3 regions of the Teredinibacter turnerae T7901 genome follow, and region 2 is predicted to be linked to each of the others. Evidence: predicted binding sites of a transcription regulator. Region 2 holds the regulator's gene; each other region holds the start of a gene.

Region 1 (3,285 bases), 1.7 Mb from region 2:
GCCCAAGCCTGGATGGCAGAATACGGATATTGCCGGTGTGATAGCCCGTGAACTCCAGGTACCTGTGGCGCTGGATACCGATGTGAACGCGGCGGCGCTCGCAGAGGGGCGCTGGGGTGCTGCCAGAGGGTTGAGTGATTATTTGTATATTACGGTTGGCACTGGCATTGGCGGAGGTATTGTGAGTGGCGGTCGCTTGGTGCATGGCCTGGTACATCCCGAATTGGGGCACTGTCTATTGCCAAAGCATCCCGATGATACTTTTGCAGGCAGTTGTCCGTACCACGGTGACCGCTGCTTTGAAGGCTTGGCCAGTGGGCCTGCGCTCGCCGCCCGCTGGGGGTGTGATCCTGCAGCATTGCCTGCCGATCACCATGCCTGGGATATACAAGCGTTTTACATGGGAGTCGCGATAGCGAACTGTGTGTGCACCTTATCGCCTCAGCGCGTTATTTTGGGGGGCGGTGTAATGGCTCAGTCACAGATGTTGGGCAAGGTGCAAACGGCGACGGCTGGCTACTTAAACGGTTATGTGCGGCACCCGGCGATTGAAGAAAATATTGAAAGTTATATTGTATTGCCGGCGTTGGGCAGTCAGGCTGGCGTGGCAGGTGCGCTCGCGCTTGCCGGGCAAAAAATTGAGGAAGTGTGATGTCCCGAATTCAAATAGATCATTATTCCGATGTACTGTGCATTTGGGCATATGCTTCGCAGGTACGCGTTGATGAGTTGATAGCGGATTTTGGTGACCGTGTTAGTGTGCGCTTTCATTTTTTCCCTGTGTTTGGTGATGTGCCAGGCAAAATGGCGAAAAGCTGGGATCACCGCGGTGGTTTGGCAGCTTATGGCAAACATGTGTTGTCGGTGGCAGAAAAATTTGAGCACATACGCGTGAATGAAAACGTGTGGCTTGAAAATACGCCGCAGTCTTCAGTGCCTGCGCATCTATTTCTCGCGGCTGCGCAATTGTTGGAAGAGGCTGGTCAGCTAACCGCAGGAGCAATGCAGCGTTATATGTGTGCGCTGCGCCGCGCGTTTTTTGTCGATATACGGGATATTTCGCGTCGCGAGACGTTAATTGCGGTAGCAGAAGCCGAAAATTTACCCGTGGCGGCATTGCTGGCTGCAGTCGACGATGGCCGTGCTCATGCTCTTATTAGTCGCAATCACCATCAGGCGATAGAGCAGGGTATAAACTCCAGTCCAACGCTGATATTCAACGAAGGCCGGCAAAAGCTCTCGGGTAACGTGGGTTATCGTATTATTGAAGCCAATATTCGCGAGCTACTGGAGAACCCCGCCGGACAGTTATCCTGGTGTTAAATCGTATATTCAGACATAATCTAACGTTGTAATAGTTTTGTCATATTTGTCTCATATACCTGTCATTGTTGGGGGATAACCTCGGTGCAAATGGAGGGTGCCGTATGCGTTTGCTGCAAAATATACATCAATTCGATCTAGTTACGTTTGACTGGTGCTTACGCCGCAAGCGACGCGATCTGGCTGTGCGTTTGAGCCGGTACATATCCTTTACCGCCGATGGCCCAATGTATGTGGTGATTGGCGTTCTGTTTATGCTTCAGCAAGACTGGCATATGGCAAAACTGCTTGCCATGGCATTTTTGATTGAGCGCAGTTTGTATTTCATATTCAAGTCTCTCTTCCGCCGCAACCGTCCTGCTGCGGCGATTCCCGGGTTTGAAAGCGCTATTGTTCCATCGGATCAATTCAGTTTTCCCTCCGGACACACTTCTGCGGCTTTTCTCATGGCTTGCGCGATGTCGTTTGCGTTTCCCTGGATGGCGTGGTTTGTTTACCCTTGGGCTGCCAGTGTTGGCGCCGCGCGCGTGATGTTGGGAGTGCATTTCCCTACCGATGTTATGGCCGGTGCACTTTTAGGCCACACTATCTGCCTGGTGCTGATAGATCTTATTTGAGAAAACTGAACATAAAAGAGCAACAACATAAATGAAAATTCTTTTTGGTGTCCAGGGAACTGGTAACGGCCATATAAGCCGTGCGCGCGCTCTGAACAAATACTTAAAGGCCGATGGTATAAGCGTTGATTACATCTTTTCCGGCCGCGAGCGCGACAAGTATTTTGACATGGAAGAGTTTGGTGACTGGCGGTGTTATCGCGGGCTCACCTTTGTTCACGATTCCGGCAACGTAAAAATATTCCGTACTTTTCAAGAAGCCAGCCTGCGCCAGCTGATGCGGGATATTCGCACGCTGGACGTTGAGCAATACGATCTGGTTATAACCGATTTCGAGCCGGTGACTGCCTGGGCTGCGCGGCGCGCAGGAAAAACCTGCCTTGGTATTGGCCATCAGTACGCGTTTAAATACGATGTGCCCCGCCGTGGCGATAACTTCGTCGGCAAGAAAATTATGGAGTATTTTGCTCCGGTGGAAGAAAGTTTAGGGCTACATTGGCACCACTTTAATCAGCCGATACTGCCCCCCATTGTCGATATCGACCATATTTCCGACCCGGTTGATGAAAAGAAAATTCTCGTTTATCTGGGGTTTGAAGAAACTCACGACGTTATTCAGCTGCTTGAGCCGTTCAAGGATTTCACGTTTGTCTATTATGGGCCTTTCGATCAATATGAGAGCTTGGGACACATTAAATTAAAACCACTTTCGCGCGATGGCTTTAAATACGACCTCGCCACATCTGCGGGTGTGATTTGCAATGCTGGGTTTGAATTATCAAGTGAAGCCCTGCATATGGGGAAAAAGTTGCTGGTGAAACCGCTGCTGGGGCAGTTGGAGCAGCTATCTAACGCAGAAGCCATGAGTCGCTTGAACCTGGCTATGACGATGGATTATCTTGATGGCAACATCGTTTCTCAATGGTTGCATAATTTTTCCGGCCGCCATGTGGTTTACCCGAATGTGGCGAAGGCTATAGCGCAGTGGATTGGCAATAAAGGCTGGGAGCACCCGGGTTCAAAAGCGGACCTGGTTGAGAGCTTGTGGCAAGCGGTAGACGCAAACGGCCTGGAGAGTTTCAGTACTAACCCTACACCTGTTCCCCTCGCCGAAACCGCGTGAGGTTCCTGGGGTTAACTGGCCCTAAAAAAGTTCTGCTTCGTTTGGTGTAAATAAATTACTCTTTTCTTCGTGATGGTAAGTGGTGATATCGGCTTCAATTTTTGACAGTCGATCGAGCACTTCGTCACTGGCCTTCTCCATCTCTTCCAGCGATAGAAACGCACTTTCAAGCTCTTTGGCTTCCGCTTGGCGAAGTGCTCTGATACCCGCTTGATGAACACG
Region 2 (3,285 bases):
TTTTGTGCATCGCCTAGCTCGCTGGCAAACGCGATACGCGGCCCAGTGGCCGGCGTAAAGGGTACCGCGTTAATTAATTTGGGATAGTAATCAAGCCCTGCGCGCTGATAAGCATCGGCCCAGGCCCAATCGAATACATACTCACCGTAGGAATGTGTTTTTTGATAAAGCGGCACAACCGCAACACGACAATCATTGTGCTCAACAACCAGGTGCATGGGTTGCCAGCCAGTAGCTTCGCAGACACTCCCGGACACTTCCAGCGCGTGCAGGAACTCATAACGTGTGAAGGGATAGTCGCTGGACCACAAACTTTGCCAGTCCTGCAGGGATATGTCGCCGATGCCTGATAGGAAAAATGTACGCATGGGGGAGACCTCACGAAATCCCCCGCGTGCTTGTCTACGAGGGTTGCTGCTCGGGTGAACTCTGAATAACGCGTTTGATAGGAAAATGACAGGAAAAGGTGCTGCCCTTGCCGACCTTACTGCGAATTTTCAAATCCGCATCATGGCGCAGCAGGATGTGTTTGACAATGGCAAGTCCGAGCCCAGTGCCACCGGTTTCGCGCGAGCGACCCGCATCCACCCGATAAAAACGTTCAGTCAGACGCGGAATATGGCGCGACTCAATACCTTCGCCATTATCCTTCACCTTAAGCACCAATTCATGGGGATCGCTGTTGACCAGAATGGAAACTTTTTTTCCATCTGGCGTGTAGTTAACAGCGTTATAAACCAGGTTGGCGATAGCGCTACGCAGCTCGTCCTCCTGCCCCATGATTTCGATGCCTTCGCCACAGTTAATTAAGAATTCGTGGCCGCGCTCGCCGCTTAGCGCGCGGCCTTCCGCCACGATCTGCTCCAGGAGAGGCAGCAGAGGAACCGGGCGCTGGCCGAAATCGCGGTCGTCAGTTTCCAGGCGGGAGAGGGTGAGCAGGTCGTTTATCAGGCGATTCATGCGGCTGGTTTGTTCCAGCATCTGTCCCATGGGTTTGTCCCAGCGTTCAGGCAATACGCCGGTATCGGCCAGGGTTTCCAGGTAACCGCTAAGAACGGTTAACGGTGTTCGCAACTCATGAGAAACATTTGCCACGAAGTCCTGACGCATCCGCTCAAGGTTGGCAACGCGGGTTACGTCACGCGCAATAATCAACCGGTCACCGTCGCCAAAAGGATGAATAAAGAACTGAAGGTGCTGACCTTCATGGCGTACCGAGTAGGTATCCAGCGGCTCCTTATAATCGCCGCCTTCATAGTATTTGATGAACTTGGGGTTGCGCAGGTAATTGGTGACCTTGTGGCCTATATCCAACGGTTGGAAATCAAACTGCATTTCGGCGGCGCGATTCCACCACTCGATGTTGTGGTGCTTGTCGACAATAATAACCCCGTCGGTCAGTGCCGCCGTCATCTGCTGGACCCGCTCCACAACCTGTTGCAGGCGCAGCTTGTCTTTTTCATAGCGGCGGATGATGAGTACCACGTCTTCCGCAATTTCCGCCCAAACGCCTTCCAGGTTGTTTTCCTGCAGACCGCGCTGGCGGGTCGCCTCCACCCAGGATTCCAATTCGGAGATGCGCAGCATAAGGCGTGCGCCAAACACCAGCGCGGCCACCAGCAGCATCATAACGACGTGGTCGAAAACCAGGCCAATGCTGAAACCCACAATGACGAACAGCAGCAACCAGCGCAGTTCGGCCGCTACGCCTTTACGAAACATAAGCAGAACCGGGAAGTTTATTCAGCAGCAGCGAGAAATTTTGCTGAGAACCGGTAGCCCGCACCGCGCACGGTTTGCACGAGGCGATCGTGGTTTTCCAGCTTCAGGGCTTTGCGTAAACGGCGAATATGAACATCCACAGTCCGCTCTTCCACATACACGTTGCCACCCCACACATAATCCAATAACTGATTACGTGAGTATACGCGCTCCTGGTGGGTTAAGAAAAATTCCAACAAACGGTATTCAGTGGGGCCCAGCTGAACCGGCATCCCGGCGATGGTAACGCGGTGACTGGTAGGGTCGAGACACAGGTTTTCTACGGTTATTGGGTCGCCACTTGAAAGGGAATCACTGCGGCGCAATACCGCCTTGAGACGGGCAACCAGCTCGCGAGGGGAAAATGGCTTGGTGATATAGTCGTCCGCACCTATTTCCAGGCCCTGTATTTTGTTGTCCTCTTCGCCTTTCGCCGTGAGCATGATAATTGGTATTTCACGGGTCACTTCTTGCGATTTCAACCGACGCGCGAACTCAATACCACTCACGCCAGGCATCATCCAGTCCAATAGAATGAGATCGGGGCGGGTGTCCACCACGATTTGGTGTGCCTCCTGGGCATCGGCAGCTTCCAGCACCGCATAATCGGCCATCTCGAGGGCCACACGGAGCATGTCGCGAATCGCGCGCTCGTCATCGACCACTAGAATCTTTTTTTCAACCATGGAGGTATAACCTAAAGTCTTAGAATAAGGTGGAGTATCTGCAGTAATTACAGGTGCGCAATAGGGCAACCTGAATGACCCAAGTCACGGGCATTAAATAAAGCTTTTGTTTCGATTTTATGACATCGGCCGTATTTCGCCACCGGCGTCTGTATTAACGAAATCAATGGCTAGCGAAATTGATAATCGCAGACAATACCAACGAAGATCACAATGCCGACCCAGTTGTTGTTCAGAAAGGCTTTGAAGCAGGCATCGCGCTGCCGCTCGCGGATCAGCAGTTGCTGATAAATCATTAGCCCGGCCGCGGCCGCCAGGCTGAGGTAATAAAAGGTTCCCAATTCGAATTTGGTACCGACCATAAGCAGCGCGATCAGGGTCATCATCTGCAGACAGGCCGTAATGGCTTTATCCTGTTCACCAAAAAGGATGGCTGACGATTTCACTCCGATTTTGAGATCATCATCCCGGTCGACCATCGCGTAAAAAGTGTCGTAGGCCACCGTCCAGAGTAAAACTGCGGTATAAAGTAGCCAGATATGGCTACTCAGTTCACCGGTCTGCGCAGCAAATGCCATCGGCACGGACCAGGCGAACGCGGCTCCCAAAACCACCTGCGGCAATTGGGTATAGCGCTTCATAAAGGGGTAGCAAAAGGCCAGCGCGATGCCGCCGACCGACAGGTATACCGTAAGGTCGTTGGTTTGCAGCACCAATAAAAATGACGCAAGACTGAGTACCGCAAACAACGCGGCCGCCTCAACGGGAGACACCAGCCCAGTGACCAATGGCCGGCTGCGGGTGCGCTCTACGTGGCCGTCCACCTTGCGGTCGGCAT
Region 3 (3,285 bases), 2.0 Mb from region 2:
TGGACAGTATGGATGACATGGACGACGAGTCCGACGATGATCCGGATAAAATCTGACAATGCCTCGCGTAGAAAAGACTGGCTAATTCACCCATTGTGACTGTTCTTCCAGCCTTCCAGGATCGGCACAATCATGACGTATAGCATTCATCGACTTTGGGTAGGGCGACCACTTGTAATTTCAAGTTCGATGACCATATCCAACTAGGTTGCAGGGCCTGGGTTTCGGGGCCTGAGTTTCAGGGCTTGCGTCTTAGCGCCTGGTTGCAGTGTCCCTGTAGCGGACTTTTCTTATTTTTTGACTAACGATCCGGATCTTGCTCCGGATTGCCGTGTGCTGGAGGCGTTTGTGTTTCGAATCGGTTTGTTTTTATTAACCAACCTGGCTGTCGTTATTATCGCAAGTCTCACATTGAATATTCTGGGAGTGGGCTCCTATTTGGATGAGTCAGGCGCAGGCCTGAATTTGACCTCTCTGCTGATTTTCTGTGCCGTTTTTGGTTTTAGCGGCTCTCTGGTTTCGCTGTTTATTTCCAAGTGGATGGCGAAACGGTCGACAGGCACTGAGGTAATAGAACGGCCGTCGACACCGCAGGAACACTGGTTGGTGGAGACTGTCGCCGAGCTCGCTCAGAAAGCCGGGATCGATATGCCGGAAGTCGGTGTGTTCCCGGCCCAGCAAGCCAATGCATTTGCTACCGGTCGGAACAAAAATGCTGCGCTGGTGGCGGTTAGCCAGGGTATGCTTGATCGATTCTCGCAACAGGAAATCCGCGCGGTCCTGGGCCATGAAATCGGTCACGTCGCCAATGGTGATATGGTGACCCTGGCATTGGTGCAAGGGGTAGTTAATACTTTCGTTATGTTCTTTGCCCGGATTATTGGCCACACGGTAGATCGGGTGGTGTTCAAAACCGAGCGTGGCCATGGTCTTGGCTACTACATTGCGACCTTTGTCGCAGAGATAATTTTGGCGTTTTTAGCCAACATGATTGTCGCCTGGTTTTCGCGAAAAAGGGAATTTCGTGCCGACTACGCGGGTGCGACTCTGGTGAGCCCTGCGGCGATGATCGATGCGTTACGACGCCTGCAGGCCGAGACTCAACAGCAGGTCCCCAACCAAATGCCGGATACATTAACGGCATTTGGTATTACTTCTGGCTTCTCAAGTAAACTAATGGCGGCATTTGCTACGCATCCACCGTTGGCAGAGCGAATCCGCGTACTGCAGGCGCTCTAGCCGGATGCACGCGCTGACGAGCGCGTGCTGTCATTTAATTAACATTTTTCTGTCATGGAAGGGTAATTTTGCTGTCACTGTTGTAACGTACTTATAGCGCTCTCAATCAAACCATAAAAGAGACAGAGAGCGATGGATAAAACTAGCCTTTTTAAAATGCTGGCGTTGTCTGCGGTTATCGGCCTGAGCGCGTGCTCGGGCGATGACGGCAAGGACGGTGTAGATGGCACTAATGGTGTCAATGGTACTAACGGCACGAACGGTACTAACGGCACGAATGGTACTGACGGAACAAATGGTACCAACGGCACTAACGGCAGTAATGGTACGAACGGCCTCAATAGCCTGGTCGCATTCACCAACTTAAGCGCTGGCGACGATATGTGCTTCAAAGGCGGCGTTCGTATCGACGGTGGCCTGGACGCTAACGGTGACGGTGTGTTGGCCGCATCTGAAATCACTGACACAAGCTACAACTGCACCCCAACAGCGATTAACTCTGCGAAAAATTTCAATCGAATCGCCAGTTTTCCGGTTTGTTCTCAAATTGATCCTTCCTGTGATGACGATACCGCCACTGCGGCAGAAATCGTTGCCGCCAGTAGCGATGGTATGACTCTGGTTTATACCGATAGCCCCAACGAGTCGATTGGTTTTGTTGATATTACGAACCCGGCGATGCCTGTGGCTGCAGGAACCTTAAAACTGAGTGGCGAACCAACATCTGTCGCGGTGAAAGGTGACTACGCGCTGGTTGCGGTAAACGAGTCTGCTGATTACGTCAATGTTGGCGGCTCTTTACAAGTGATCAATATCGCAACCCAAACCTTGGTTCGTACCATGGATCTTGGTGGACAACCAGATTCCATCGCAGTCAGCCCGGACAAAGCCTTCGCGGGTGTGGTCATTGAGAACGAGCGAGATGAAGACTTAGGCGACGGCAAACCACCTCAGTTACCTGCCGGTGGTTTTTTCTCTGTCAACATTGCTGACGCTGATCCAGCTAACTGGTCACTGACAGCGGTAAACCTGGAAGGCGTGGCGACACTGTTCCCGGCGGATCCAGAGCCTGAGTATGTAGACATTAACGCTGCCAATATGGCGGTTGTTACCCTGCAGGAAAATAATCATATTGCATTGATCGACCTGGCGACGGCCACCGTCGTTAATGATTTCTCGGCCGGTACCGTCGATCTTTCAATGATTGATGTTGTTGAAGAGGAGCCTGCGGTTATCGATCTGAGCGGTTCGCTGGCTGACGTTCCACGCGAGCCGGATGGCGTGACCTGGATTAACGCTGAGTATTTCGCGACCGCGGATGAAGGCGATATGGACGGTGGCAGCCGAGGTTTCACTGTATTCAATTTACAGGGCGACGTTGTTTGGAATTCAGGTTCCACGCTGGACCATATGGCCGTGCGTTTTGGTCAGTATCCAGATGCGCGCTCTGAAAATAAAGGTAACGAGCCTGAAAATATTGAATTGGGTATTTTTGGCAGCGACCGCTATCTATTCGTTAACTCTGAGCGCTCCAGCATGGTGTTCGTCTACGACGTTGCTAATCCGACAGCGCCCGTGTTCAAGCAGGTACTGCCCGCCGGTGTTGCGCCGGAAGGCGGCTTGGCAATCCCATCGCGTAATCTGTTAGTTGTCGCCAGCGAGGAAGACTCACGGGACGATAAAATTCGCTCGGTGGTAAATATCTATCAGTACAACAGCTTGCCTGCGTCTTATCCAACCGTACAATCGGCTGACCGCTTTGACGGCACACCCATTCCCTGGAGTGCAATGTCAGGACTGGCGGCAGACCCAAGCAACGAGTCGCTTCTTTATGCGATAGAAGACAGTTTTTACGCGAGCAACCGCATCTTTACTTTGGACGTAAGCCAGAAACCCGCAGTCCTGATGGGTGAAACGCACATTGTGGATAGCAACGGCGTGTTCGCGGCGTTCACCACCTCGGGTAATGATGCAGACGCTGATAGCTTTGACGCACAAGATCTGGCGGCGATGATAAACGGTAATGGCACTGTTAACATCGACCCA

What was found. The regulator PhoB, encoded in region 2, activates phosphate uptake and scavenging genes when phosphate is short. The targets are predictions, from matches to a motif close to TGTCATAAANNTGTAACA.
Region 1: the regulator PhoB is predicted to act here: its motif matches at 1,362-1,379, upstream of TERTU_RS12900 (phosphatase PAP2 family protein).
Region 3: the regulator PhoB is predicted to act here: its motif matches at 1,290-1,307, upstream of TERTU_RS12065 (esterase-like activity of phytase family protein).

Annotation. Positions count from the first base shown of each region.
Region 1 covers NC_012997.1:3,273,813-3,277,097, reverse strand. Annotated here, with positions in the region: gene TERTU_RS12910 (ROK family protein) at 1-652, shown strand, start outside; gene TERTU_RS12905 (DsbA family oxidoreductase) at 652-1,323, shown strand; gene TERTU_RS12900 (phosphatase PAP2 family protein) at 1,428-1,940, shown strand; gene TERTU_RS12895 (MJ1255/VC2487 family glycosyltransferase) at 1,972-3,063, shown strand; gene TERTU_RS22390 (methyl-accepting chemotaxis protein) at 3,085-3,285, opposite strand, start outside.
Region 2 covers NC_012997.1:5,015,645-5,018,929, forward strand. Annotated here, with positions in the region: gene TERTU_RS20215 (GNAT family N-acetyltransferase) at 1-368, opposite strand, end outside; gene phoR (phosphate regulon sensor histidine kinase PhoR) at 403-1,722, opposite strand; gene phoB (phosphate regulon transcriptional regulator PhoB) at 1,740-2,447, opposite strand; gene ubiA (4-hydroxybenzoate octaprenyltransferase) at 2,618-3,285, opposite strand, start outside.
Region 3 covers NC_012997.1:3,016,689-3,019,973, reverse strand. Annotated here, with positions in the region: gene TERTU_RS12075 (VWA domain-containing protein) at 1-56, shown strand, start outside; gene htpX (protease HtpX) at 349-1,239, shown strand; gene TERTU_RS12065 (esterase-like activity of phytase family protein) at 1,372-3,285, shown strand, end outside.